2 regions of the Bartonella pachyuromydis genome follow, and region 1 is predicted to be linked to the other one. Evidence: predicted binding sites of a transcription regulator. Region 1 holds the regulator's gene; the other holds the start of a gene.
The links. The regulator LexA, encoded in region 1, represses DNA repair genes until DNA is damaged. The targets are predictions, from matches to a motif close to TGTTCNNNNTGTGTTCNG.

Region 1 (15,266 bases):
TTTTAGCATATATGTCATTGTTATATCTGCCTTAGAAGGTCTTGCATCACCTGAAGGGTGATTATGTACAAGGATAAGACCTGACGCGGATAATTCCAAAGCACGAGAGATGACTTCACGTGGATAAACGGGAGTATGATCAATAGTTCCAGTCTGTTGTACTTCATCAGCAAGTAAACCATTTTTTTTATCAAGAAATAAAATACGAAATTGTTCCCGTGTTTCGTGAGCCATAACGGCCTTACAATAAGCTAATACTTTATCCCATGATGAAAAAATATCACGTTTAAACAATTCTGCACGAGCAAGACGCCCAACAACATCTGAAATAATTTTTAAGTCAATTGCAGTTGCTGGACCACATCCTGGAATCTCTTGAAGTCGATGAATATCAGCACCCAATACGTCTGCCAATGAACCAAACCGTGCAATCAAGTTTTTAGCTATTGGTTTTGTATTTGCTCGAGGTATGGTGCGAAAAAGGAGTAATTCAAGATATTCATAATCTTCAATTGCATTTCCTTTTGATTTTAAATAGCGCTTACGGAGACGTTCACGATGTCCTTGATAATGCTTATGTATCTGTGCATTTTTCTGAAGTTTTTTACTTTTTATTTCTGGTATTGGACTGAGTAGAGAACTTGATGTTAATGCAAAATGGTCGCTTTGGTTTTCTCCCTTTTTAGTCGTTTTTTTAGCCATGACATTTCTACATTTATTTAAGCACTTGAGCTTGGAATATAAAAAATATTTTTAGGAGATTGTGTAAAAATCTCGCACCCTTCATTTGTTACACCAATTGTATGTTCGTATTGGGCTGAGAGAGAGCGATCACGTGTAACAGCAGTCCAACCATCAGACAAAATCTTAACCTGTGGTTTTCCAAGATTAATCATCGGCTCAATTGTAAACATCATACCTTGCTTTAGTTCTATTCCTTCTTGAGGATTTCCATAATGGAGAATATTTGGTGCATCATGAAAAAGCTGACCAATTCCATGTCCACAAAAATCTCTCACAACCGAGCACCGTTCAGCTTCTGCATAATGTTGAATGGCTGCACCAATATCACCGGTGGTTGCACCAGGTTTGACTACGGAAATTCCTTTCATAAGACTTTCATAGGTTATTTTTAGCAAACGTTCTGCGGCACGTCTTATTTTTCCAACAGGATACATGCGGCTTGAATCTCCATGCCAACCATCCAGAATAAAAGTCACATCAACATTAACGATATCACCTTCTTGCAAGGGCCTTTTATTGGGAATACCATGGCATACAACGTGATTGATAGATGTACAGCATGAATAGCCATATCCATGATAATTCAAATCCGCAGGAAGAGCACCTCGCTTGGCACCAAAAACAAATACAAAATCATCAATTTCTTGCGTGGTGACACCAGGTTTAATAATGTCCGTAAGTGCATCAAGGCATTCTGCAGCAATGCGACCAACTTCACGCATTTTTGCAAAAGCATGCTCATCAAAAATGCGAATTTGTCCGTTAAATTTTAATGGCATCTTATTATATTCAATATAATTAGTCATTGTTTTTTCTGTTTTCTATTTTTACTCGATGAATCGGAAAAATACCTTCTACACTTACGTGACATTTTACAGCATAAAATTCTACCCCTGATTTTAATGCTAAATTAAATTTACGTCCATAGGTTGGATCAAGGTCATGGCAAATCGTAAAAGTCGAACAATCCTCCCGTTGAACTACGTAAAGCATAGCAGCTCGTTTCCCCTGTTGCACGACTTTTATGAGTTCTTCAAGGTGACGTGTGCCACGTTTTGTCACGGTATCAGGAAATTCTGCCAATCCTTTTTGGCGAATAAAATGGACATTTTTAACTTCTAGATAGCAGTCAGGAAGATTTCTATCACGCAGAAGAAAGTCAATTCGTGATTGCGTTCCACACAATTGTTCCTTCAAAATTGTTTTATATGCGCTTAATTCGGGTAATAATCCTTTTTGAATTGCCTCTAATGCTAGTTTATTTGGTAAAGTCGTATTGATACCAACGAGAGTATTATCTGCCTCAACAATTTCTAATCGATATGCGTATTTTCGCTTAGGATCGTTATGATATGAAAGCCAAACATTGGAGTTTGGAGTTATTAATCCAAGCATTGATCCTGTATTAGGAACTGATACAGTGATGATCTGTTGATCATCCCATTTTACATCAGCAAGAAAACGTTTGTAACGACAGATAAGTTTTGCAGGGAACAGTTTGGGAATAAAGAGCATATTCCTTTCTTAGAACGCATAACTTTATAATTCAACTTAGATTATGGTTTGTAAGTTCTATAGTGTATTAAATAACGTATGGTTTATTAAGCTCATTATATAATCACTCTGGTTTTAAAACTAACGTTTGTTTTTGTTTCCACAATTCATTATTAATCCTTTCATCATAAACTCTGCATGAAAAGACAATATTGACCGTAATTTTTTATTAAAAAGTTATTTCTTGGAATATTTTCTTTAAAAGATTGCGTTGAGAAAATAGCTGTAGGAGTATAATCGTAGAATTAGGTAAGATTGATGGCCGGAACTAATAAGAATCGTGAGAATTTAACAAATGGTCCAATAATTATTTTGGTCGAACCGCAACTTCCTGAAAATATTGGTATGGTAGCAAGGGCGATGGCAAATTTTGGGCTCTCCAAGCTTCGGTTAGTCAAACCTCGAGAATTATTTCCAAATGAAAAAGCCAAAGCAGCGGCAAGTAAAGCAGATCATGTTATTAATGATACAGTTGTTTTTGATAGATTGCCTGATGCGATTGCAGACTTGCATTATGTTTTTGCTACAACAGCACGTGAAAGATGTGGTTTTAAACCGGTAAAAAGTGCTGTTGAAGCAGCGAGTTTGTTACGTCAATGTGAGAGTGTTGGGCATAAAACGGGTGTTTTATTTGGAAGAGAGAGGTGGGGATTAGAAAATAATGAAATCAGTCTTGTTGATGAAATCATTACTTTTCCAGTTAATCCCGCTTTTGCATCCCTCAATATTGCCCAAGCAGTTTTACTTATATCTTACGAATGGATGAAATCAGGTTTGGAAAATATGAGCGATACGGCTTTTCGTGTTGCAGAGATGGAGCCAGCAAATAAAGCAACATTTCATGGTTTTTTATCTCAATTAGAAGAAGCTTTGGATGTTCGTGGATATTTTAGACCTCGAGAACGTAAAGAGGTTATGCTTGCAAACCTACGCTCTGTCTTTACACGTGCTCATTTTAGTGAATCTGAAGTTCGCTTACTACGAGGAATTATCTCTTCATTAGATCATTTTTCTCCTCAATTTCCACGAGGAAGCGGGGCGCCTCTCGAACGTGAACGTAAAAAATTAAAAACAGGTGTAAAAACGGATGGATAAGGGGCCTGTTCTTTTCTTTGATAGTGGCATTGGCGGTTTAACAGTGTTGAGGGAAGTACGTGTCCTTGTTCCTGAAATGCAATTTATTTATGTTGCAGATGATGCTGGGTTTCCTTATGGAAGTTGGGAAGAAAATGTTTTAAAAAGCCGAATTTTAAAGGTTTTTCAAAATCTTTTAACACTCTACAATCCTGTTCTATGTGTCATTGCCTGCAATACTGTTTCTACACTGATGATGACAGATTTACGAGAAAGATTCCCCCATATTCTTTTTGTAGGAACAGTTCCTGCAATTAAATTAGCCGCTGAACAAACAAAATCTGGTTTTATTTCAGTATTAGCTACTCCTGGAACGGTTAAGCGTGCTTATACACATGAATTAATCCATTCTTTTGCTGCTCAATGCCATGTTAAACTTGTTGGAAGTGAAAAACTTGCTGGATTTGCTGAAGATTATTTGCGTGGAAAACCTATAGACTTGAAAGAATTACGCCATGAAATCCTTCCATGCTTTGTTGAAAAAAATGGCAAATATACTGATATTATTGTTTTAGCTTGCACACATTATCCTTTTTTGATTCATTTTTTTCGTGAACAAGCGTTATGGCCAGTTAAATGGATTGATCCAGCAAAAGCTATAGCGAAACACACAAGATCATTATTACCAGAAAAACTATATCCTCAAAATATAAAGAAACATAAGGATTTTGCTTTATTTACATCGCAAAATATAACTTCTTCAACAGAGCGTTTATTAAAAGAATTTCACTTAAATATCATGAAAGAAGTTGACTTTGGGCTGTAAAATCAATAGAAGTTCTGTTGACTATTTCTTTTGAGAAAATGGCATTAATTGACGTGTCCCGTGGATAACTTTACATAAATGTTAGAGTCATCCTGTCAGTCTTCTCTTTGAAGGCAGAGGAGGGCGCGTTTCCTTGAGATCTTATGTGAGATCTTGTTTTCTATATTTAAAAGGAAATGCGATGAGTAAACGCGAAACAACCAAGTATAAAATTGATCGCCGGATGGGAGAAAACATTTGGGGTCGTCCGAAATCTCCTGTGAATCGTCGTGATTATGGTCCAGGTCAGCATGGACAGCGCCGTAAAGGAAAGCTTTCTGATTATGGTGTTCAATTGCGTGCTAAGCAGAAATTAAAAGGGTTTTACGGTGATATCTCAGAAAAGCAATTTCGCAAAACTTATGCAGAGGCTGCTCGTCGACGTGGTGATACCGGTGAAAATCTTATAGGACTGTTGGAATCGCGCCTAGATGCTGTTGTCTATCGTGCAAAGTTTGTACCAACTATTTTCGCTTCTCGTCAATTTATTAATCATGGCCATGTTAATGTTAATGGACGGCGTACGAATATTCAATCATATCGTTGTAAACCAGGTGATGTTATTGAGGTTCGTGAGAAATCAAAGCAACTTGTTCTGGTATTGGAATCCGTGCAGTTAGCAGAACGTGATGTGCCTGAGTACATTGAAGCAGATCATAAGCAAATGAAAGCAACATTTACACGTGTTCCTGCTTTTGCTGATGTTCCTTATGCTGTACAAATGGAACCAAATTTGGTTGTTGAGTTTTATTCTCGTTAAATTCTTTATAAGAGCATATTGCTCCCTTGTTTTTTATTATATGCTCAAAATGTTTGTATCGCTTTGTAGTTTTTAAAATAACGGGCGATTTTTATGAGTGGTGTTATATTAAGTTTATTGTTATATTCTATAACGATAGACTTCTATAGCACCGTTTCTTTTTTTATGCATCTTATCTTATAGATCCAACGAAGTATCTGTTAATACTATGTGAGATCTGTTGTTGTCTCTGTCATTCTTATAGAACAAGCTCTTTATTGTGCAGGATTATGGTATTATGGATAATATTTCAATCGAATATCAAGTAATGCAAGAGAATGTAGAGAAAACTGATCCATTGATCAGAGAAGCTGGTGATTGTCATCCAATATTTCGGGCGGCTCCTTCAACTGTAGAATTTAATAAACTGCGTAAACGGCTTCTACGTCATATGCGGCAAGCCTTGGATGATTTTTCCATGCTTTCTTCAGGGGAAAAATGGCTTATTGCTTTATCAGGTGGGAAGGATTCTTATGGTTTACTCGCGCTTCTTTTGGACTTAAAATGGCGCGGTCTTTTACCTATTGAAATTCTAGCCTGTAACCTTGATCAGGGACAACCAGGCTTTCCAAAACATATTCTTCCAGATTTTTTAGATTCTCATCAAATTCCATATCGCATTGAATATCAGGATACTTATTCCATTGTTACAGATAAATTGGCAGAGACACAAACATATTGTTCACTTTGTTCGCGGTTACGACGTGGTAACCTATACCGTATCGCACGTGAAGAGGGGTGTTCTGCTTTAGTTCTTGGACATCATCGTGATGATGTTTTAGAAACGTTCTTTATGAATTTATTTCATGGAGGTCGATTAGCAGCTATGCCTGGAAAGCTTCTAAACGATGAAGGAGATCTTTTTGTTTTGCGTCCTCTTGTTTACGCAGCTGAAGAAGATATGGAAAAATTTTCACAAGCAATGCAATTTCCTATTATTCCCTGCAATCTTTGTGGTAGCCAAGATGGTTTACAACGCAGTGCCATGAAAGAAATGTTAAAAGATATCGAAAGAAGAATGCCAGGACGTAAAGACACTATGATTCGCGCCTTAACAAATGTTCGTCCAAGTCATTTGCTTGATAAAAACATTTTTGATTTCAAAAGCTTATTATAAAGCTGCATTGTTTGGCACAATAACTTTCATCTCACCTTTAAACTGCAATACCATGGAGATCATAAGCATCCGACTTTTCGATTTTTACAGTAACAAATTCACCAACACGTAATGGTCATCGTGATGATATATGTACAACGCCATCTATTCCTAGAGCATCATATTGACTGTGACCTTTAGCAACTTTTCCTTGACTTTCGTCAATGAGAACTTGAAGTCTTTTTCCAATTTTTTTCTTTAAAAGATGGGTAGAAATTTATTGTTGTTTTGCCATAAAGCAATGCCAGCGGCTTTCTTTTACTTCTTCATATTTAAAACATCCAGCGCGTTCAATTTTTGCTTCTTCTAGCCATTCGAGAGTATATTAAAGTTTTCATTTGTTTCTCCTAGAAAGCTAATAATAAATGTTGATCGTAAGGTGAGATCTGGACAAATTTTTCTCCACTTTTCAATTCTACGATTTGTTTTTTCCATAACAGCAGGTCGTTTCATATTGTGTAAAACAGTTGGTGAGGCATGTTGAAAAGGAATATCTAAATAAGGAAGAATTTTTTTTGCAGTCATAAGCTCAATAACTTCATCTACATGAGGATAAGGATAGACATAATGCATGCGTATCCAAATCCCCATATCTCCCAGTTCACGACAAAGATCAAAAAATTTGGTTTTTACTCTGTGCGGTCTTTCCAAGGATTTTCAAGATATTTAATATCAATGCCATAAGCACTCGTATCTTGTGAGATAACCAAGAGCTCTTTTACACTGGCCTGTACAAGTTTCTCAGCTTCGCGAAGAACTTCACTGATAGGGCGTGAAGTAAGATTACCGCGCAGAGTAGGGATAATACAAAAACTACATTGATTAGAACATCCTTCAGAAATTTTTAAGTAAGCATAATGACGAGGTGTTAAGCGAATACCTTGTGGGGGAACTAAATCAACTAAAGGGATCATGAGCTGGAGGAATCGCTGTATGAACAGCTTGTATAACCCTTTCATAAGCTTGTGGTCCTGTAATGGCTAATACATGAGGATGTGCTTGACGAATAACATCAGGATCAGCACCAAGACACCTCGTTACAATAACTTTTCCATTTTCTTTGAGAGCTTCATTAATATTGGCTAATGTTTCATTTCGAGCAGAAACAAGAAACCTACAAGTATTTACGATAACGACATCAGCACCTTGATGCTTGCGTGAAATTTCATACCCCTCAGACCAAAGTCTGATAATAATTTGCTCAGAATCTACTAGTGCTTTTGGACATCCGAGGGAGACAAAACTAATACGAGGTGCTGTTATTGATCAATCCTACGATTTTATAATAATTACATTTTATTTTCTGTCTTTATTTTATATAAAGAATAAAAATGTTCTTGATCTTTGATAGATATGCAGTATAAGTTATTATGAAATAATTTGTTTTATTTATCAAATATTTTATAATTATATATGTCTTGTTACTGAGTATTTCGCAATACCAAAATTCTTTACTAAATATATCAACATACTCAGTATTTTTTTATTTTTTAATATTTGCGAATAAGTCCGATAAGTTTACCTTGTATCTCTACACGCTCAGATCTATATATACGCGTTTCGTAATGAGGATTTGCTGCTTCTAATGCAATAAAGGCCCCTGTGCGCCGATAACGTTTTAAAGTTGCTTCTTGTTTATCAATGAATGCGACAACAATGTCGCCTGATGCTGCTGTATTCTGGCATTTAATAATTATAGTATCTTTATCAAGAATAGCTGCTTCAATCATAGAATCATCTCTGACTTCTAAAGCATAGTGCTCACCCGAATTAATCATATCTTGTGGTAAAGAAAGCATACCTACTTGTTGCAATAAAGCAGAGACAGATATACTAGCAGAGATGCGCCCCATAATGGGAATAGTGACATTCTTTTTTTCTTCTGCCTCAGGATTATCAAAATGAGAAAAATTTTCTGATATTTTTCTTTTATTTTTTTCTATCGTACTAGGAGAAATTTTACGCGCTAAAGAAAGATTAAATGTTATTTTATCGGGGAGTCGTATCACCTCAACTGCGCGGGCACGATTTGGCAAACGACGTATAAAACCTCGTTGTTCTAAAGCTATCATAAGCTTATGAACTCCAGACTTTGAGGAAAGCTCTAAGGCAATTTTCATTTCATCAAAAGAGGGAGGAATACCTGTTTCCTTCATATGATTATGAATAAACAACAGTAATTCATATTGTTTACATGTTAGCATTCAATGTTCCGATCACAAGAAACTCAAATGAGAAAAATAAATATAAAATATATATTTTGTAATTATTATACATTTTTTTGAGCTAAAATTTAAATACTATATTAAAATTTATTTTTAAATAATTAAATTTAATATGTTTTGTGTATATACTATTAAATAGTTTCTATTTATATAATAAAAAACTATTTTTAAATGTACTATTAGCGACTTTAATTAAAAAAACTTAGTTCTCTTTTTTAAAAATATTATAATATTTATTATAAAAAATTTAAATAAACAGTGTTCTGTTTATTTAACAGAGATGAAAGATTCTTGTAAAATGTTTCATTGCAATTATCTTTTAAAAGAAGATAATATAATGCCTCTCTTGCGGTAAATATATTCTTTATTTTGCTCTATTCACTCAATTACACAGCAAATCATAATGTTGACTTTTTGCTATGTTTTTTGATTCTTTATGAACTTTAGTTTATTGTTTTTCTGTATTTTCCGTTCTTTTTATCATTTTGAAATCTGCATTTTTTTTGTGCCCTAGAAATCATGATGCATTTTATCTTGATAAATCTCTTTTTTATTCAAATTTAAAACAGGGAAAAAATTGTATCCACAGTAATGAGACAAGGAGAAAAGACAGAAAAATATTGATAACTAAACAGAATAATAATATTTTTTTTCAAAAGGTGTTGACCAAATGAAAAGTCAAACGTATGTTCCACTTACTTTCTGCAAGAAAAGTGGCTTGTAGAAGAGCGCGTAGCTCAGCTGGTAGAGCAACTGACTTTTAATCAGTAGGTCCAGGGTTCGAATCCCTGCGCGCTCACCAATTTTTTTTGAAATTGGTGTTTAGATAAAAGTTTTGCTTTATTTTTTATCTTGTTGTTTAAGTATAGAAAGGTGTTGTATTGTTTTCTTCCAGATACAGTACATTAATTTATAAAGATAATTCATGTTTTACATGCTGAATGAAAAAACCAACACCGTTTTCTTATTTCAAAGTTGTTTGTGTTTAACAATCAAAATCATTCGCTTACATGTCAAAAGCAAGATAAACATGTGGATAAAAACTATGAAGAAAGACTAAAATGCTTTAAGCTGTAATTGATAGCTTTTGTGTTGACTTGTGTATATTGCCGCAGCTTTTTATTTTTTCAAAGCGTGTACTCATTTTTAACACACAATTCATAAAATAGATTCCCAAAATTTTTTCACGTCTACTTTTTTGCAAATGAATGATCCATAACCTATAGGAGCAATTTAAGAGTCTCTACTAGTTTTTGTAAAATCGAAAGAAAAACATCTGTTTGATATTTGTTTTTTTGTCTTGAAATAGATAATGTTGTCTTTGATATCTTTCTAAGCAATACGTACGGCAGTATCACGATGCCAGTCTATGTAAACAAATATCAACCTCTACGCACTCATGAGTACCATGTGACCAATGCTGATAGTATTTTTCAACGTCTTCTTCTGTCTACGGTACAATTTCTTTTGCGCCAATAGTTTTGAGTACTTTTAAGAAGAACTTTTATTTAAAAGAGCATTACCAACAGCACAATTAAAACACTCCTTTCAAGCAGTATTAAGAATCAGCCTACCTTTTTAAAGTTCATGTGATAATAGCATATTTTTTATGAACATATTGATTTCTCATTTTTTTATCAACTAGCCATCATCCGTAATGATTGCACTGCTTTTTTGTAAGATCATAAAAGTATTAATAATATATTAATTTCTTGATAAATGATAATTTTTTAGGATATGATGAGCTCCGCGAGGGGAATCATCTGAAAATGTGAATTTCCTCATCGCATAGAGAGAGTGCGGTGTGATTTTTTGCAGTAAATACTCAATTATAAAATAGGCGAGCTGAAAAATGCTTTTAAATAGCAAAGAAAAGTTTACTTTCGTTCTTAATTCAACATTTCAATTTCTTTCTGTAGTTGTTGTATCCCAGTTGTTAGTATCTTGCTGCTCAAGCCAGACAGCACATTTTGTAATAAAAAGTTTTTATAATAATAAAGCAACTGAGGTAAAAACTGCTGTTCTTCCTGATCCTAAGAAGGATTCCACTGGGAAAAAACAATCAAAAGAAAAGAAAAAGAATGGGCGGGCTGTTGTCGGTAAGCCTTACCAAATAAAAGGGAAGTGGTATTATCCGCAAAATGATCCAACTTATAAACGTGTTGGAGAAGCGTCATGGTATGGTTCAGATTTTCATGGGCGTTTAACCGCAAATGGTGAAATCTATGATATGAATCTCTTGACTGCTGCTCATCCCACCATGCCTTTGCCCAGTTATGCTCGTGTTACGAATCTTAAAAATGGGGCTTCTATCATCGTTAGAGTAAATGATCGTGGTCCTTTTATGAAAGATAGAATCATTGATTTGTCAAAGCAAGCTGCGGAAATACTTGGTTACGCAAATGCAGGAGTGGCGAACGTTAAAGTGGAATATGTTTCTGAAGCACCTATTGGTCATTATGATGGCGCTTATTTAATGGCTTCTTACACAGCAGGGAATAATGTATCTTCCTCACCCCTACTAGCGGCTCTCTCGAAAGAAAAAGAAAATATCGTACTAGAGAGACTTGATGCCAATCTTCAAAAACGATTGGATCAAGCTATGAATAAACAAAAACATTCCAATAAAACTTTTTCAGTAAAATTACCGGAAAATGGCCCAGTGTTGATTAGTAAACCGACGCTCTTTGAGCAAGTGGCTTTTATCAATAAACCAAGCAAGAAAATAACAGTTAATTAATTACGGCTTTTCATATTGTAGGTGGTTATAACTTATTCATTATAATCACCTTTTCCTTATAAATGAAAAAGAAGGCTTTTTTCTATCATTATGAAAAAAAGAAAAAATTTCATGTGTAAAATTTAGAATAAATTCTATTTGATAAATGAATAAGAAAAAGTATCGCATATTAATTTATTTTGATTACGCTAAAGAAAATAGAAACTTGCGCTTATTCTTATGATAAAATTATCCGTTTGCAAAAAAAACAAATCTTTTCTTGTATAAGAATATTTTTTATGCTGTTTCTTTAGATATGGGAGAAGCGGCTATGCGTATAGCATTAAGGGTTTTGTTCACCTTATTGGGGGTATTGACATTTGATGGGTGGGGGAGAACACAGAATTTTCCAAATTCTGCATTACAATTGCTGTTACTAGATAATGATACAGATACAATACTGTTTGAAAAAGAAAGTGATATTGCTTTTTTTCCAGCTTCATTAACAAAATTGATGACAGCTGAAGTTATCTTTCATCAATTAAAAGAAGGTTTATTAAGCAGTACAGAAAAATTCAAGGTTAGTGAGAACGCTTGGCGCAAGGGTGGGGCTCCTTCCGGTACAACCACTATGTTTGCAAAAGTAAAGACAGAAATCAGTGTTTCTGATCTTTTACGTGGTCTCATTATTGTTAATGGAAATGATGCTGCGATTATTCTTGCTGAAGGCATAGCGGGAAGCGAGGCCAATTTCGCAAAAATGATGAATCAGAGAGCTAAAGCGCTTGGACTATCGCATAGCCATTTTGTGAATGCAACTGGGCTTCCTGAAGAGGGACAATTTGTGACATTGCGTGATATGATTACACTAGCGCGTCATATTGTTCGTGAGCATCCCGATTATTATACACTTTACCGCGAACCTCACTTCACATGGAATAATATTTTTCAACGTAACAAAAATCCTCTTATTTCTAAAGAAATTGGTGTCGAGGGATTCGGTTTCGGTTATAGTAAAGATGAAGGCCTTTCAATGGTTGTTTCTGTTTATAACAATCATAGGCGTCTTTTTTTAGCAATAAATGGTTTGCAAGAGGATAAAGGGCATACAAAAGAAGTGGAACAAATTCTTCAATGGGGAATGACAGCTTTCGATCTTAAAACAATCTTTACCAAAGGAGAAGCGGTTGGTCGTGCCTCTGTTTATGGTGGAGTGAAAAATTCTGTCTCTCTTATTGTTAAAGAGCCGATCAGCTTTATGCTTTCAAATGAAAAAAAAATAAATGTTAAAGCAAGAATTAAATATCATGGTCCATTAAAAGCTCCTATCATTTTAGGACAACCGGTTGGTATCTTACAAATTGTAGACGATCAAAAAATTCTTCTCGAAAAACCTGTTTTTGCAGGAAATAATATTCAAGAAGGAAGCTTTTTTGCAAAAGTAAGAAATGCATTCTATGAAATAACAATTGGATGGTTACGCAAATATTTATAATATATGCTTATTAAGGATTAAGGTTCACAGGTGTCAGGCTATTTTATAACATTTGAAGGGGGGGATGGAGTAGGAAAAACAGTACAAATTAATTGCCTTTATAAACATCTTAAGGACAAAGGCTATGAAGTTATTATGACGCGAGAACCAGGAGGAACGCTCGGTGCGGAGATAATACGTCACATTTTACTATCGGGGCAAGCACAACAATATGGACCTTTAATTGAAGCTGCTTTATTTACAGCCGCACGAATCGACCATGTTACTGAGGTCATTGCTCCTGCTTTGCAAAAGGGAAAAATCGTTTTATGTGATCGTTTTGTTGATTCTACACGTGTTTATCAAGGGCTCAACAATAAAGTAAATTCTTCTACACTTTCTGTTTTAGAATTGATTGCACTCAATGGAATCATGCCTCATTTGACATTTTTGTTAGATATACCAGCAGAATATGCTATGGAGCGTGCAAATACTCGAAGGTTCTTGGAAAATGAAAATTATAGAGAGGAAAAAGCAGAGACTATTGATTATTTTGAAAAAGATAATTTAGAGATTCAAGAACAAAGGCGCCAAGCTTTTCTTCGATTGGCAGAACAGGAACCTCATAGGTTTCGTGTAATTGATGCGTCAGATACAATGCACGTTGTTGCAAACCAAATAAAAAATATTTGTGACCAAGCAATGGTGGAGCATTTATGAGTTACGTAAATTCTTTGCACCAATATGATGATATTGATACAGTTTTATCATTTTCTCAGAATAATATGATCTGTGGTCATGAAGCTGCTCGTCATTTTTTAGCACAGATGCGTAAGGAGGGGCGTTTACATCATGCCTTATTATTTGAAGGAGAATATGGAATTGGAAAAGCCACATTGGCGATTCATCTTGCTTGGAATATTTTAAGCTCTCAGAAGGGTACTTTTTTACAACCAGAGCATAATTCCATTACATGGCACAAAATGACGCAAGGGTGTCATCCTGGTTTTTTGTACATTTCACGTCGCTTTGATATTAAAACACAAAAGTTTAAAACAGGGATACTTATTGATGATATCCGTGATATTATGCATTTTTTAAATCAAACATCGCAAGATAATGGATGGCGTATTATTATTATTGATTCCGCAGAAGATATGAATAGAAGTGCAGCTAATGCAATTCTTAAAACGCTTGAAGAACCTCCTGCAAAAACTTTATTCATTATCATCACACACTCTTCAAGAAGATTACTCCCAACAATTCGCTCACGATGCCAACAGTTTTCTTTGCGACCATTGCATGATGATGAAATGAAAAAAGTCATTACACATATTTTTTCAAATCAGGATTTACCAGATGAAAAAACTCTTGAAATGATTATTCAGAGATCCAAAGGAAGTCCTCGAAAAGCTGCTTTACTTATTTGCCATAGTGGTTTTGAAATTGTTAAAACCCTTGATACACTCTTAGAACAATCTTTTTGTGATCCAACTGTTGTGCACACTCTTGCACAAACACTCTCCTCTCTTTCTTCCATGATTCAATTTCAACAATTCTGTGATGAAATTCTTGATAAAATTCAAAAAAAAGCTATCATGCTTGCTGAAAGGGGGAAGTTAACTCTCTCAAAAAAATGTGCGCAGATGTGGCGGGAGATTTATCAAGAAATAGGGGAAATACAATCATTTAATCTTGATAAGAAGCAATTCATTATTAACTTGCTTTTTAAAGTTCATAAGATCATGCATGAGGATAAGCTTTTTCCGTGACAATGTGATTAACAAGCGTTATGTCAATGTATCCTTTTATAGCGTTTTACAACGAGTATGACATGCGTAACACATATTATATAACAACTCCGATTTTTTATCCGAATGGTACTCCACATATTGGGCATGCCTATAGTGCAATTGCAAGCGATGTTTTGGCCCGTTTTCAACGGTTAGAGGGGGAAAATGTATTTTTTCTCTCTGGTACGGATGAGCACGGTTTAAAGATGCAACAAACAGCAGCAACATTGAACATGACACCTCAGAAACTTGCAGATCGTAATAGTGCTATGTTTCAAAAAATGCTTACAGTCTTAAATTGTTCTCATGATGATTTTATTCGTACAACAGAAGAACGCCATTATAAAGCTTGTCAAGAAATTTGGAAAAAGATGGAGGCAAATGGCGATATTTATCTTGGCCGTTATAGTGGTTGGTATTCCGTTCGTCAGGAAGCATATTATGAAGAGAAAGATACTGAAATTGGAGAAGATAACATCCGTCGTGAAAAGGAATTAGGCTCTCCTGTTGAATGGAACGAAGAGGAAAGTTATTTTTTTAGACTTTCCCGCTATGAAAATCCTCTTCTTGAACATTGTGAAAAGCACCCTGATTTTATTGCTCCACTTGAACGGCGTAACGAAGTTATAAGTTTTATCAAATCGGGTTTAAAAGATATTTCTATTTCACGGACAAGCTTTAATTGGGGCGTTACTGTTCCAAATAATCAAAAGCATGTGATGTATGTTTGGGTCGATGCACTTACTAATTATCTCTCAGCAATTGGTTTTTTTGATGAAAATACAACAAAACGTCATTTTTGGCCTGCAAATACGCATATCATTGGAAAGGATATTCTTCGTTTTCATGCTGTCTATTGGCCA
Region 2 (15,266 bases), on a different contig from region 1:
TTCGTAGCATTAGAAACCTTATTAATTGATTTGAATAGATTCCATTTAATTATAAAGGAAAAGTATATTAGCAAAAAGTCACCCATGCTTTGTGATGATAAAAATATCCACAAAAATGGAGATTTTAATCTCTACTTTAAAATTAAAAGGAACGACTATTTACACTTCAAATAGAATAGTACATATCAAACTCAACAGGATGGGGTGTTGTTTCATAACGTAAAACTTCTTGCATCTTTATTTGAATAAAAGAATCAATTTGATCATCATCAAAAACATCTCCAGCTTTAAGAAAGCTACGATCTTTATCAAGTGCCTCAAGTGCTTCGCGTAGACTTCCTGATACGGTGGGGATCCCTTTAAGCTCTTTTAAGGGAAGATCGTAAAGATCTTTATCCATGGCTTGACCAGGATGAATTTTATTTTTGATACCATCAAGACCAGCCATTAGAAGTGCTGCGAAAGCTAAATAGGGATTTGCTGTTGGATCTGGAAAACGTACTTCTACGCGTTTTGAATTGGGTGAAGGACACATTGGAATCCGGCAAGATGCAGAACGATTACGTGCGGAATAGGCAAGAAGAACAGGTGCTTCATAGCCAGGAACTAAACGCTTATAAGAGTTTGTCGAGGGATTGGTAAAGGCGTTGATGGCTTTTGCGTGCTTAATGACACCTCCGATAAAGAATAAGCAGGTTTCTGATAATCCAGCATATTCATTGCCTGCAAAGATTGGTTTGCCATCTTTCCAAATGGACATATGAACATGCATGCCTGAGCCGTTGTCGCCGAATACTGGTTTTGGCATAAACGTTGCTGTTTTTCCATAGCTATTGGCTATTTGATGCACGACATATTTAAAAATCTGCATTTTGTCAGCTTCGCGAACAAGTGTATCAAAGCGAATACCTAATTCATGCTGTCCCGCTGCCACTTCATGATGATGTTTTTCAACACGAACCCCCATATCTTTGAGGGCTGTAAGCATCTCAGAGCGCATATCTTGGCAGGAATCGATAGGGGGAACGGGTAGGTACCCCCCCTTCATTCGTGGTCGATGACCAAGATTTCCCACCTCATATTCTGTATCATCATTGGATGGAAGTTCACCTGAATCAAGTTTAAATCCTGTATTGTAAGGATCTGTTTTATAACGTACATCATCAAAGATAAAGAACTCTGCTTCTGGGCCGATGTTGATTGTATCGCCGATTCCTAAAGATTTCATGTATATTTCAGCTCTTTTAGCGATAGAACGAGGATCTCTACGATAAAATTCTCCAGAAACAGGATCGAGTACATCACAGAATATAACTAAAGTCGATTGCGCAAAAAAGGGATCAATATGCGCTGTTTTTGGATCTGGCATCAAAATCATGTCGGATTCATTAATTGTTTTCCAACCGGAAATCGAAGAGCCATCAAACATAACGCCATCGCTAAATGTATCTTCATTGATTTCTGCAATATCCATTGTGACGTGATGCAATTTTCCTCGCGGATCAGTAAAACGTAAATCGACAAAACGGATCTCGTTGTCTGCAATCTGTTTGATAATATCTGATGCGGTTGTCATATTCAGTTTCCTTATATGAGATTGAGGTGGATAAAAGTTTTGTCTTTATCTTTTAAAGGGCATCTACGCCAGATTCGTCTGTGCCTATATGAATGGCATCATCAATGGAAAAAACAAATATTTTCCCATCTCCTATGTGTTTTGTTTGGGCTGCTTTACGTATTGCATTAACGGCTTGTTCCAGCTTTTCATCGGCAACAACAATTTCAATTTTTACTTTGGGTAGAAAATCAACAATATATTTAGCACCGCGATAGAGCTCTGTATGTTCTTTTTGACGACCAAAGCCTTTTGCTTCTGTCACTGTAAGGCCATGTAAGCCAATTTTTTGAAGCGCTTCTTTCACTTCATCGAGTTTGAAAGGTTTTATGATGGCTTCAATTTTCTTCATGCTGAAATTATCTCCAACGTTATTTTGTCTTTTTAGACTGCATCACATTATATTGACAACTATGAGATGTCCAACAGATAGTTTTGTACACAATTTGTACATAAAAAGTTATAAATTATGTCATTCAAAATATTGTTTGCAGAGCATTTCTCTTAATAGCACAAAGTAAAGTGCTCTTAATTTTTTGAGAAAAATGTCTCCAATGCCTATTAAAGAATAAAATAATATAATGAGAAGATATATTTTTTCTTAATTGGATTACATCTTCATTTTATAAGAGGAACTGCTTTAAGGATTGGAATGATATAAAGGTCGGCGCAGTAAAATTTCTTTCAGAAATTTTCCCGTATAGGAAGTCGGAACATGAATAATATCTTCAGGACGTCCAACTGCAACGATTTCACCTCCACGATCTCCACCTTCTGGTCCTAGATCAATAATCCAGTCAGCTGTCTTTATAACTTCGAGATTGTGTTCAATGACGAGAACTGTATTGCCTTGCTCAACGAGTTCATGCAGTACGTCAAGGAGTTTAGAAATATCATAGAAATGTAAGCCTGTTGTTGGCTCATCCAAAATATAGAGTGTGCGTCCTGTTGTTTTGCGTGAAAGTTCTTTAGCGAGTTTTACCCGTTGGGCTTCACCACCAGAAAGTGTTGTGGCTTGTTGTCCTACTTTAATATAGCCAAGACCTACTTTAATGAGGGTCTTCAGTTTGTTATGAATGCTAGGAACAGCTTGAAAAAATTCTTCGGCCTTTTCGATTGTCATATCCAAAATATCAGCGATGGATTGTCCTTTAAATTTTACTTCCAGCGTTTCTCGATTATAGCGTTTTCCTTGGCAAACATCGCAAGTAACATAAACATCAGGTAAAAAGTGCATTTCAATTTTGATAACGCCGTCACCTTGGCAAGCTTCACAACGTCCTCCTTTAACATTGAATGAAAAACGTCCAGCTTGATAACCGCGCGCTTTTGATTCTGGAAGTTCAGCAAACCATTCACGAATCGGGGTAAATGCGCCCGTATAGGTTGCTGGATTAGAGCGTGGGGTGCGGCCAATAGGTGATTGGTTGATATCAATAACCTTATCGAGAAATTCTAATCCCTCAATTTTGTCATAAAGTGCGGGGCTTTGATGAGAGCCCATGATGTGATGTGATGCAGCTTTGAAAAGCGTTTCAATAAGAAATGTTGATTTTCCTCCACCTGAAACGCCGGTTATGCACGTGAAGGTGCCAAGAGGGATATCTGTGCTGATATTTTTAAGATTATTTCCACGAGCTCCAATGATTTTAAGTGTTTTTGATTTTGATATTTTGCGTCGTTGAATTGGGACCCTAACAGCCATTTTTCCTGAAAGATATTGGCCTGTCAGAGAGGATGGATTTTCTATAATTTCTTGCGGAGTCCCTTGCGCTATAATTTCTCCACCATGGACACCAGCAGCAGGTCCCATGTCAACTACATGGTCTGCTGTGCGAATGGCATCTTCATCATGTTCAACAACAATAACTGTATTGCCAAGATCACGTAGATGGTGCAGCATTTTCAAAAGGCGATCATTATCGCGTTGGTGTAAACCGATAGATGGTTCATCTAAAATATAAAGAACACCCGTCAGACCAGAACCAATCTGGGATGCTAATCGAATACGTTGGCTTTCTCCTCCTGAAAGAGTTCCAGAATTTCGAGAGAGGGTGAGATATTCAAGTCCTACATGATTTAAAAAAGCGAGGCGTTCACGAATTTCTTTTAAAATACGGATTGCAATACTTCGCTGTTTTTCAGTGAGATATTGATGAATATTGGAAAACCAGTCATCTGCTTTTAGGATAGAAAGTTCTGATATTTGCCCAATATGCATGCCGTGAATTTTAACAGCGAGCGCTTCTGGTTTTAAGCGGTAACCGTGACAAGCTGGGCAGGGGGAAGAAGACATATAACGCTCGATTTCTTCACGTGAAAACGCTGAATCGGTTTCTTTCCAGCGCCGTTCCATATTGGGGATGATTCCTTCAAAATATTGAGTTATTTTATGAGAACTTGAATCATTTTTATAAATAAAGGGGATTTCTTTCCCTTTTGTACCATAAAGAATAGCCTGTTGCGCTGCATCTGAGAGAGCATACCATTTGTCGGTAAGTTTAAATCCGTAAACTTTCCCCAATGCTTCTAAGGTTTGGCTGTAGTATGGTGAAGATGATTTAGACCAAGGAGCAATTGCTCCATCCTTTAAGGGAAGATTTTTATTTGGGACAATTTTTTGAGGATCCATGGACTTTTTAATACCAAGTCCATCACAAAGAGGGCAAGCACCAAAAGGATTATTGAATGAAAAAAGACGCGGTTCAATTTCAGGGATAGAAAATCCAGAGATTGGGCAAGAAAACTTTTCTGAAAAAATAAGCCGTTTGTGCGTTTCATTTTTTGATTTATGTGCTGATTCTTTTGTGGTTGCTTTTTGTGTCAAAGGTTGGTCTGCCATTTCAGCAACAGCCAAGCCATTTGCTAGTTGTAAGCAGGTTTCTATACTATCTGCTAAGCGAGAGGCAATGTCATTGTTTACAACAATACGATCTACTACCACGTCTATGTCATGTTTATATTTTTTATCAAGAGGAGGAATATCAGGAATTTCATAGAATTTTCCATCAACTTTAGCACGTTGAAAGCCTTTTTTTAAAAGTTCAGCTAGCTCTTTTTTATATTCTCCTTTTCGTCCTCGCACTAAAGGGGCCATAATAAAAATTCGTGTACCTTCTGGTAAGTCCATAATTTGATCAACCATTTGGCTTATGGTCTGGCTTTCAATAGGAAGTCCTGTAACTGGTGAATGAGGAATACCAATACGTGCAAAGAGAAGTCGCATATAGTCGTAGATTTCAGTAACAGTTCCGACTGTTGAACGAGGATTACGGCTGGTGGTTTTTTGTTCAATAGAAATGGCTGGGGAAAGACCATCTATTCGGTCAACATCTGGTTTTTGCATTACTTCGAGAAATTGGCGCGCATAAGCAGAAAGGCTTTCAACATAACGGCGTTGACCTTCGGCGTAAATTGTATCAAAAGCTAAAGATGATTTACCTGATCCAGAAAGTCCTGTGATAATGATGAGTTTGTCACGAGGGAGATCGAGATCAATATTTTTAAGATTATGTTCACGTGCGCCGCGAATGGAGATGTATTTTTGGTGAGACATATTTTATCCTCGGCATATATAACAAAAATCGAGCATCCAAAATAGAGTAAAACTGTTTTTAAGAATTACAACGTGTTTAATTGCCCTAACGAGGATAAAGAATACAAGTTCTGTGGAAAGAAAAATAGAGAAAACAGCTTTTTATTCTCTGATGATGGAATAAACTATGCGTTGTTAACATCTTTTGTTATAATTACACGATACGATATTTTAGAAAGGGCAACAAAATCCACATTGAAGGTCAATTGCAGATATGCAGATGACAGGGTCAAGCTGATATGACCATTTATACAACAAAGATTATTTGCAAATTAAAATTTTGGAGTTTATGCGATGGCTGGTAGCCTTAATAAAGTTATTTTGATTGGTAATCTCGGTGCGGACCCTGAAATCCGCCGTTTGAACTCTGGTGACCAAGTAGCAAATTTGCGTATTGCTACTTCAGAGAGTTGGCGTGATCGTAATACAAATGAACGAAAAGAGCGAACCGAGTGGCATAATATCGTTATTTTTAATGAAAACCTTATCAAAGTTGTAGAGCAATATTTAAAAAAAGGCAGTAAAATTTATATTGAAGGTCAGCTGCAAACGCGAAAGTGGCAAGATCAAAACGGCAGTGATCGTTATACAACAGAGGTTGTTTTGCAAAAATACCGTGGGGAATTGCAAATGCTTGATGGACGTGGGAGTGCTGGTGGGGAGCAAATGCAAGGAGCAAATCAAGCTAGTTATGGCAGTGGTGGTTTTGCTGATAGTAGTTCAAATCCGAGAAATGCTTTTGGTCATAACAACGACCAACCAGAAGAAAGTTTTTCACATAAATTAGATGATGATGTACCTTTCTAATCGTTTTTAGAGTGCGGTATTATTTATTATTGCCTTTTGTTGTTTGTTTTAAGGTTGTTAAAGTCTGGGAACATTTAAATCTTGCGTGTTTTATCTATGATTTTAAATACAAATAAATAACATGTTGAAAATTATTGTTAAATTTCCTTTCTCTTGAGGAAGAGAGATTAGCATTTTGGGGCGTTTTTCGATATAAACAAAGTGAAATGATTCTTTTTTGAAAGTCTTGAAGCTGTGAGCGATTTTACTCCACACCCAGAACGTGATGTGCTGACCGGTATTGAACCAATCAGCATTATTGATGAAATGCAACGCTCTTATCTCGATTATGCGATGAGTGTGATTGTTTCGCGTGCACTTCCTGATGTACGTGATGGTCTTAAACCGGTTCATCGGCGTATTCTTCATGCTATGAATGAAATGGGGCTTTCTTTTAATAAACCTTATCGTAAATCTGCAGGGGTTGTTGGTGAAGTTATGGGGAAGTTTCACCCTCATGGTGATGCTTCAATTTATGATGCTTTGGTGCGTATGGCACAGGACTTTTCTTTGAGAAATCCTTTGATTGATGGGCAAGGAAATTTTGGTTCTGTTGATGGTGATCCACCTGCAGCAATGCGTTATACAGAATGTCGTTTAGAAAAAGTTTCAGAAGAGCTGTTAGCTGATATTGATAAAGAGACCGTTGATTTTCAGGATAATTATGATGGTCGTGAGCGTGAACCGGTCGTTTTACCTGCACGTTTTCCAAATCTTTTGGTTAACGGGTCTGGTGGTATCGCCGTGGGAATGGCAACCAATATTCCTCCCCATAATCTTGGTGAAGTCGTTGATGGTTGTATCGCCTTGATTGATGATCCCAATATTACACTTGATAAAATTATTGAAATTATTCCTGGTCCTGATTTCCCTACAGGTGGCATTATTCTTGGTCATTCTGGTGTTCGTTCGGCTTATGAAACAGGGCGTGGCTCAATTATTATGCGCGCTAAGGTTGAGATTGAGGAAATTCGCAATGGTCGACAGGCAATTATTGTGAGTGAAATTCCTTATCAAGTTAATAAAGCAACGATGATTGAAAAAATGGCCGAATTGGTGCGCGATAAACGTATCGAAGGAATCGCTGATTTGCGTGATGAGTCTGATCGTGATGGATATCGCGTCGTTATTGAACTCAAGAAGGATGTTGTTGCGGAAATTGTTTTGAACCAATTGTATCGTTATACGCCACTGCAAACTTCCTTTGGTTGTAATATGGTGGCATTAAATGGGGGAAAGCCTGAGCAAATGACGTTGCTTGATATGCTTCGTGCGTTTGTTTCTTTCCGTGAAGAAGTCGTCAGTCGGCGGACAAAATATCTTTTGCGTAAAGCACGTGAGCGGGCCCATGTTTTGGTCGGTCTTGCCCTTGCTGTTGCTAATATTGATGAAATTATAGCGCTTATTCGTAAAGCGCCCGATCCACAGACAGCGCGTGCGCAATTAATGGAACGGCGTTGGCCAGCTTTTGATGTAGCACCTTTGATTAAACTTATTGATGATCCCCGTCATATCATTCATGAGGATAGTACTTATAATCTTTCTGAAGAACAGGCGCGCGCTATTTTAGAATTGCGTTTGCAAAGGTTGACCGCACTTGGGCGTGATGAAATTGCTGATGAATTGAATAAAATTGGTGTAGATATTGCTGATTATCTGGGTATTTTGGCATCGCGTTCACGTATCATGGCTATTGTTAAAGATGAATTGAGTGCTCTTCGTGAAGAGTTCGCAACACCTCGACGTACTGTATTTGGTTTTGGTAGCGCTGAGATGGAGTCTGAAGACCTGATCGCGCCAGAAGATATGGTAGTTACGGTAAGCCATAGTGGCTATATCAAACGCGTTCCTCTCAATACATACCGTGCGCAACGTCGTGGTGGAAAGGGGCGTTCTGGTATGTCTACAAAGGATGAGGATTTTGTAACGCGATTGTTTGTAGCAAATACGCATACACCAGTGCTTTTCTTTTCTTCGCGTGGGATTGTTTATAAAGAAAAAGTTTGGCGTTTGCCACTTGGTACGCCCCAATCGCGCGGGCGGGCTTTGATTAATCTGCTGCCCTTACAGCAAGGTGAGCGCATTACAACGATTATGCCCTTACCAGAGGATGAGACGCATTGGAGTACATTGGATGTTATGTTCGCAACGACACGTGGAACGGTGCGCCGTAATAAGTTATCAGATTTTGTTCAAGTTAATCGTAATGGCAAAATTGCCATGAAACTTGATGAAGAAGGGGATGAAATTCTTTCTGTAGAAACTTGTACAGAACGTGATGATGTGGTGCTAACAACGGCTAATGGACAGTGTATTCGTTTCCCAGTTGTTGAGGTTCGTGTTTTTGCAGGGCGTAATTCGGTTGGAGTGCGTGGAATTAATTTGGCTAACGGTGATAAAGTCATTTCTATGACACTTTTAGAACATGTTGAAGCTACGTCGGTTGAGCGTTCTGCTTACGTCAAACGTATGATTAATGAGCGACGTGCTGCTGGTACTGATGCTGAGACGGATGATATTGTTACTCTTGATGAAGAAGAGGGAGAAGCAGAAACAGAGTTGACAGAAGAACGCTACGCAGAACTTCATGCGCGTGAACAGATGCTTTTAACAGTAAGTGAGTTTGGTTATGGGAAACGATCTTCTTCCTATGAATTCCGTATTTCGGGACGTGGTGGGAAAGGAATTCGTGCAACAGATCCATCTAAAACGGCTGAAATTGGCAAATTAGTAGCAGCTTTTCCGGTGAATGCACAAGATCAAATCATGTTGGTATCAGATGGAGGACAGCTCATTCGCGTTCCTGTTGAGGGGATTCGTATAGCGGGGCGTTCAACTAAGGGAGTAACGATTTTCAATACAGCTGAAGGTGAAAAAGTCGTATCTGTTGAGCGTATTTCTGAAGCTGAAGATGATGATGAGCAATTAGATGATGGTGTGGGAAAACATGCTGATACGATTGATGTGAGTGAAGAAAAGTAATTTTGAAAAGTGTAGAGTAAAATGAAGAAAATTGCTCTTTATGCGGGTTCCTTTGATCCTTTTACAAATGGTCATCTTGATATTTTACAAGGCAGTTTTGCTTTAGCTGATAAAGTGGTTGTGGCTATAGGGATTCAAGCTAAAAAAGAACCACTTTTTAGTTTTGAAGAGCGTGTTTCTTTAATCACCACGGCAGGAAAAGAGTTGTTAGGTATAGGGCCTGATCGGTTGCGTGTTATTTCATTTGATACTCTTTTGATTGATAAGGCGCGTGAAATTGGTGCTTCTTTTCTTGTTCGTGGATTGCGTGATGGCACTGATCTTGATTATGAAATGCAAATGGTGGGAATGAACAGTATCATGGCTCCTGAATTGCAAACTGTTTTTTTACCAGCGAGTGTTTTGGGGCGGGTAATAACTTCTACATTGGTACGTCAGATCGCTTCTGTGGGAGGTGATGTAACACCCTTTGTACCTGCAAATATTGCCAGAGCTTTGCGCTTAAAATTTCAATCGTCAGGAGAGAATGATCATGTATTTTAGAATTTTTGCTGTTTTGACATGTTTTTTTTGTTTTTTTTCATTGCGTGCTGTAGCGAGTGATTCTAATGCGCTTGATGATTCTAACGTGCTTATTTTGTCCCTCAAAAATGGTGATGTGGTGATACGCCTTCGTCCTGATCTAGCACCAAAGCATGTTGCACAAATTAAAAAATTAACAAAAGAAGGTTCTTATAACAATGTTGTCTTTCACCGTGTTATACCAGATTTTATGGCTCAGACTGGTGATGTAAAGTTTGGAAAAAAGAACAGTGCAGATTTTGATCTAAAACGCGTTGGTATGGGAGGTTCCAATTATCCCAATATACCGGCGGAGTTTTCAAAGCAGCCATTTAAACGTGGTACTGTTGGGATGGCACGTTCGCAAGATCCAAATTCTGCTAATTCTCAATTCTTTATTTGTTTTGCTGATGCTGATTTTTTGAATGGTCAGTATACTGTTATTGGAGAGGTTATAAAGGGAATGGATGTTGTTGATAAAATAAAAAAAGGGTCCACAACTAATAATGGATCTGTAACAAATCCTGATGTTATTCATGCTGCTGTTTTGCAAGCTGATAGATGAATTAAAGGAGACTAGCCCTATGGCCGAAATGAGAGATTTAGAAAATACCTTAATTCTTGAAACAACTAAAGGTAGAGTGACTATTGAACTTTTTGCTGATTTAGCTCCTGGTCATGTTTCACGTATTAAAGAGCTTACGCGTGAAGGGGCTTATGATAACGTCATTTTCCACCGTGTTATTGATGGTTTTATGGCGCAAACTGGTGATGTGCAATTTGGCAAAAAGGACGGTGAAAAATTTAATTTATCACGCGCGGGCATGGGTGGTTCAGAGAGACCTAATTTAACGGCAGAGTTTTCAAATCTTTCCCATAAGCGTGGTACAGTTTCTATGGCACGCAGCCAAGATCCTAATTCCGCTAATTCTCAATTCTTTATTTGTTTTGCCGATGCTCCTTGGCTTGATCGTCAATATTCCATATGGGGACAGGTTATTGATGGTATGGAAAATGTTGATCAAATTAAGCGTGGTGAGCCTGTTGTAGATCCTGACGTAATTATTAAAGCGACAATTGTTGCGGATACGAAATAGAGTTATCGATTTCAACTAGATTACTAAGTAAAAATATTCTTGTTTAATTGTTGTCTTGAATGCGATGATAAACAATTATTGCGACTTTGGTCCATAAAAAATTATCTTGTTATGGATTCTTCCCGCATTAGGTTTTGTTGCTTTTAGCGCCAAGCGGCCTATGATATGTCGTTTGCTTGTTTTTGGTAAATATCATGCTCTAAGAGAGCGTGTATAAGGTCGCATTGTTTAGGTGATACTGTTTGTTTGTAATTTTAATAAGATTCATCCATTTAATAATATATATTATAGAGCTTATTATTCTTTGTAATCGTTTTTATACCTTAGGTGCGTGAGTTGTGATTCACTTTTTTATGGTAGATGGAATTTTGCAAGCAGTTATTGAGTGTAATAGTTTGCATTGCATGTATTTATCTAGATGAAAGAGAGTGATTTTGCTTCGTGTTTCTTTAAAGAAGATAAGCGAAGCTTTTCATATACACATTTTTGCAATTTTCTGATGAAATAAATTATTAATTCTAAATAATATACGTCAATTGTAGTGTAGCTACAGAGTATATTATCGCTGTAAGATATGATATGCTTTTAAATGAAATATAGTATTATGCTTATATTTTATTTAGATATTGAAGATAAAAGTAAAAAATTATTTACAAATCCTATATAGACATCAATTTTTCACTGTGAAAGTAAAAAGTACTCGAATTTCTATGCAATATTTTAGAGATTTCTTTTATCAAGACAGAATTTTCTGGGTATTATTGGTGGTGAAAGTAAGAGCATTATTGTTAAAAGCTAATCTCACAACGCTTTAAAATTTAGAGTGAGTAGGCATAGATCTCTTAGCGCGTTATATTATTTAGTTTTGCTGAAAAATAAGATTATGACATTGATTGTAATTATCACTTGGTTGTGAAGATTTCTTTATCTCATTTCATTTTTTATGTTAGTGACATCGTTTAGCAAATCGAGAATCAATCCGTAAAGTTTATGATGCTACTGGTCAAGAGAGGTATAGCTTTTCTTTCTATGGCAAGATGAATTTATGGAAGATAAAAAGACGAGAGTGATGATAAAGACATTTCATTATAGAAAGATTGCTCAGGATGGTTATGCCCGTCGTGGTGAAATTATAACTGGTCGTGGGTGTATTCGTACACCTGCATTTATGCCAGTTGGGACGGCAGGAACCGTTAAAGCTATGTATATGGACCAGATGCGTGCTCTTGGAGCAGATGTTATTTTGGGCAATACTTATCATTTAATGTTGCGTCCAGGAGCAGAGCGGGTTGCGCGTTTGGGAGGTTTACATGAATTTTCACGCTGGTTTGGACCTATTTTAACCGATTCTGGTGGTTTTCAGGTTATGTCATTGGAGGGAATCCGTAAAATTACTGAACAAGGTGTGATGTTTCGCTCTTATATTAATGGAGCGTATTATGAAATGAGTCCAGAACGTTCTATCGAAATTCAGGGGCTTCTTAATGCCGATATTCAGATGCAGTTGGATCAATGTATCGCATTACCTGCAAGTGAAAAAGAAATAGAAGCCGCTATGGAACTTTCATTGCGTTGGGCACAGCGTTGTAAAACAGCTTTTGGTAATCAGCCAGAAAAAGCACTATTTGGTATTGTTCAAGGCGGTGATAATGCAAAATTGCGGGAACGTTCTGCCCAAGCATTAAAAGAGATGGATTTGAAAGGCTATGCTATTGGGGGGCTTGCTGTTGGTGAACCGCAGAGTGTTATGACCGCCGTGTTGGATGTTACTTGTCCGATTTTGCCAGAAAATAAGCCACGTTATCTCATGGGGGTTGGAACACCTGATGATATTTTACAAAGCGTTGCTCGTGGTATCGATATGTTTGATTGTGTTATGCCGACACGTGCAGGGCGCCATGGTTTGGCTTTCACACGTTTGGGGAGAATTAATTTGCGTAATGCACGTTATGCAGAAGATCCACATCCTCTTGATCCACAATCCCTTTGCCCCGCAACAAATGATTATAGTTGTGCTTATTTACATCATTTGATCAAATCTGGTGAGTCTCTTGGTGGCATGTTGTTGACTTGGAATAATCTTTTTTATTATCAACAGCTTATGCAAGGAATTCGTGATGCCATTGAAGAGGGATGTTATGCTGATTTTTGTGCTGAAACCCGCGCTTTATGGGCGCAAGGACGTTAAAGAGTTAATCCTCATGCCGTAGTGTTTGCTTTTTTCGCATTGCTCAATTTATTTTGTATGCAAAGCTTTTGCTAAAGAAAAAATGAAAGATGCTTTTTAAAAATATAAATTGTACTGAAGTAAAAGATAAATGTATAGCTTTATAGGGCTGCATTCGTTGTGCAACTATGATAGTAAACAGAAACTGTTACTCCGGTACGCGCTACCTGATCCGGAGAAAAACAGTTTTTCTGTTTCTGATGACTGTTTAGAGCAACAATGTTAATGAGGGGTTAGCGAACCCTTAAAGAAGTATGAAAATTGCGTTTTTATAGAGTCATTTTTGCATTTTTTCGTTAGAAAATGGAGTTTTAAAAAAGTTTTCTCACTTAGAGGGGGATTATGAAGGTTATCTCATCTCAATTATAAGTGAGAAAATTTTAAATAATGAATATTTTTAAGTTCGTAGCTTATTTTTATAAGAATATTTGCATAATTGAAGTTCTGTATTCATTACGAAAGATTGTAGTTTCTCTATCGTTTAAAAACAAATTCTATTTATAGATACGCATTTTAAAACTATTGTTTCTTTCGTTGTGGACGATGTTTTAATGAGAGGTTGGAAATTTTCAGGCATAGATGTAAGAGGATTCTGAGTTTATTTGTGTCATATTACAGATATTTATGATTGAAGTGTCACGATATAGAAATGACGACAGTGAAAAATTTTCATAAACAAAACATTCTTGCATCAGGGATTAATTCTCGTACTCGGTGTTTGGCAATTTTTGCTCTTGCGGTGGGAAGTTTTGCTATTGGTACGGCAGAGTTTGTGGCAATGGGGCTACAGCCAGAGATGGCGCGAAGCTCATCTGTTGATATTCCTACAGCGGGGCAATATATTTCTGCTTATGCATTGGGAGTTGTGATTGGAGCACCTCTTTTAGCTGTTACAACAGCTGCGTTCTCACGTAAAATTGTTTTGGTAGGATTGATGCTTTTTTATGCGCTGGCAAATATTGTGAGTGCTCTTTTTTCTGATTTTAGCATTTTGGTAATGTTACGCTTTATCAGTGGTCTTCCCCATGGCATTTATTTTGGTCTTGCGACTCTGGTTGCAGCTTCAATGGTGGAAACGGGTGAACGTTCTAAAGCTGTTGGCTATGTTATGCTTGGTTTAACAATTGCGACCGTTTTAGGAGCTCCAAGTGCAACTTGGATTGGTCAGCTTGTTGGTTGGCAAATTGCTTTTATTTTTGTTGGTGCTATCGCTTTATTATGTTGTTTGCTTATTTGTAAGTTTTTGCCTTCTGATTTGAATTTCTCAAAAACAAGTCCTCTACGCGAACTTTATGTATTAAAGCAAAAACAAGTGTGGTTTCTTTTAACGATGGTTTCCATTGGAGCCTCGGGATTATTTTCTGTTTTTACTTATATTAAGTCAACATTAATGCATATTTCTGGTATTCCGCTTGAATGGGTACCATTTATTATGCCGTTAGTTGGAATTGGAATGGTGGTCGCTAATCTTTTAGGGCCTAAATTTGCAGTTAAAGTTGGTATTTCACCAATGATATTTTTTTCTATACTTTGGAGCACATTTGTTTTTTTTATTTTTTTCTTTTTGTCCTATACGCCATTAACTGCAGCATTAGGATGTTTTTTTGTTGGTACTTCTTTTGCTGCTATGCCTTCGATACAAACAAAAATCATGGATGTTGCTCTTGATGGAAAGATTTTGGCAGGAGCATTAATGCAATCTGCTTTTAATATTGCCAATGCTCTTGGAGCAGAATCTGGAGCATGGGTTTTAAGGTTGGGATATAGTTACGAATATACTGCCATTGTTGGAAGTGTTTTAACCTTATGTGGTTTAGTGATTTTTTGTTTTTCATGGTCTATGGAAAAGCGTGTTTAATATTCTTTCGCTTTTGAGAAAAAGCATTTTTTATTTATTTAGCTTTTTGATTGTCCTGTTGGATTTTTTAATATGCGATAGGAAACGCGTAGAGCAAATGGAATACCAAGAAAAAATAAAAGACTGATGAGTGTGGCAAGAAGGGTTTTTGCAGCTAAAATCATTCCTACTACTCCTCCAGGGTTAAAGAGACCTGCAAGATTGGTAATTGTTCCTGCAAGTGCTGCGCTCAACGCAGCTGAAAAGAGTTGCACAGAGGTAAGAGATACACTGGCACGGAGGGCATCTTCATCTTTTGCACATTGTAATATTCGTTTTAGTAAATGTGGCCATGCTATGCCAGTGCTAATTCCGATAGAAAATAATGAACAACAAATGATAAGAATATCTTCAGATGTAGAAGTATTTGTTGGAACGCGCCATAAAAGAATGCTTATGCAAAAAAGATTTAAGAGAGGAGAATATATAATGAATCTGCGAACTTT

Region 2: the regulator LexA is predicted to act here: its motif matches at 5,189-5,206, upstream of uvrA (excinuclease ABC subunit UvrA).

What each region holds. Positions count from the first base shown of each region.
Region 1 is NZ_BAABJA010000006.1:32,120-47,385, reverse strand. Features, by position in the region: gene radC (RadC family protein) at 1-702, opposite strand, end outside; gene map (type I methionyl aminopeptidase) at 720-1,550, opposite strand; gene sfsA (DNA/RNA nuclease SfsA) at 1,543-2,259, opposite strand; gene ABD917_RS05510 (RNA methyltransferase) at 2,557-3,393, shown strand; gene murI (glutamate racemase) at 3,386-4,198, shown strand; gene rpsD (30S ribosomal protein S4) at 4,380-4,997, shown strand; gene ttcA (tRNA 2-thiocytidine(32) synthetase TtcA) at 5,275-6,153, shown strand; partial or broken gene rimO (30S ribosomal protein S12 methylthiotransferase RimO) at 6,191-7,455, opposite strand; gene lexA (transcriptional repressor LexA) at 7,683-8,396, opposite strand; tRNA gene ABD917_RS05480 (tRNA-Lys) at 9,144-9,219, shown strand; gene ABD917_RS05475 (septal ring lytic transglycosylase RlpA family protein) at 10,270-11,157, shown strand; gene ABD917_RS05470 (D-alanyl-D-alanine carboxypeptidase family protein) at 11,468-12,631, shown strand; gene tmk (dTMP kinase) at 12,662-13,330, shown strand; gene ABD917_RS05460 (DNA polymerase III subunit delta') at 13,327-14,382, shown strand; gene metG (methionine--tRNA ligase) at 14,445-15,266, shown strand, end outside.
Region 2 is NZ_BAABJA010000003.1:162,077-177,342, reverse strand. Features, by position in the region: gene ABD917_RS03755 (hypothetical protein) at 1-10, opposite strand, end outside; gene glnA (type I glutamate--ammonia ligase) at 167-1,576, opposite strand; gene ABD917_RS03745 (P-II family nitrogen regulator) at 1,629-1,967, opposite strand; gene uvrA (excinuclease ABC subunit UvrA) at 2,256-5,171, opposite strand; gene ssb (single-stranded DNA-binding protein) at 5,505-6,017, shown strand; gene gyrA (DNA gyrase subunit A) at 6,252-9,038, shown strand; gene coaD (pantetheine-phosphate adenylyltransferase) at 9,060-9,581, shown strand; gene ABD917_RS03720 (peptidylprolyl isomerase) at 9,571-10,164, shown strand; gene ABD917_RS03715 (peptidylprolyl isomerase) at 10,184-10,696, shown strand; gene tgt (tRNA guanosine(34) transglycosylase Tgt) at 11,766-12,884, shown strand; gene ABD917_RS03705 (MFS transporter) at 13,573-14,781, shown strand; gene ABD917_RS03700 (MFS transporter) at 14,820-15,266, opposite strand, start outside.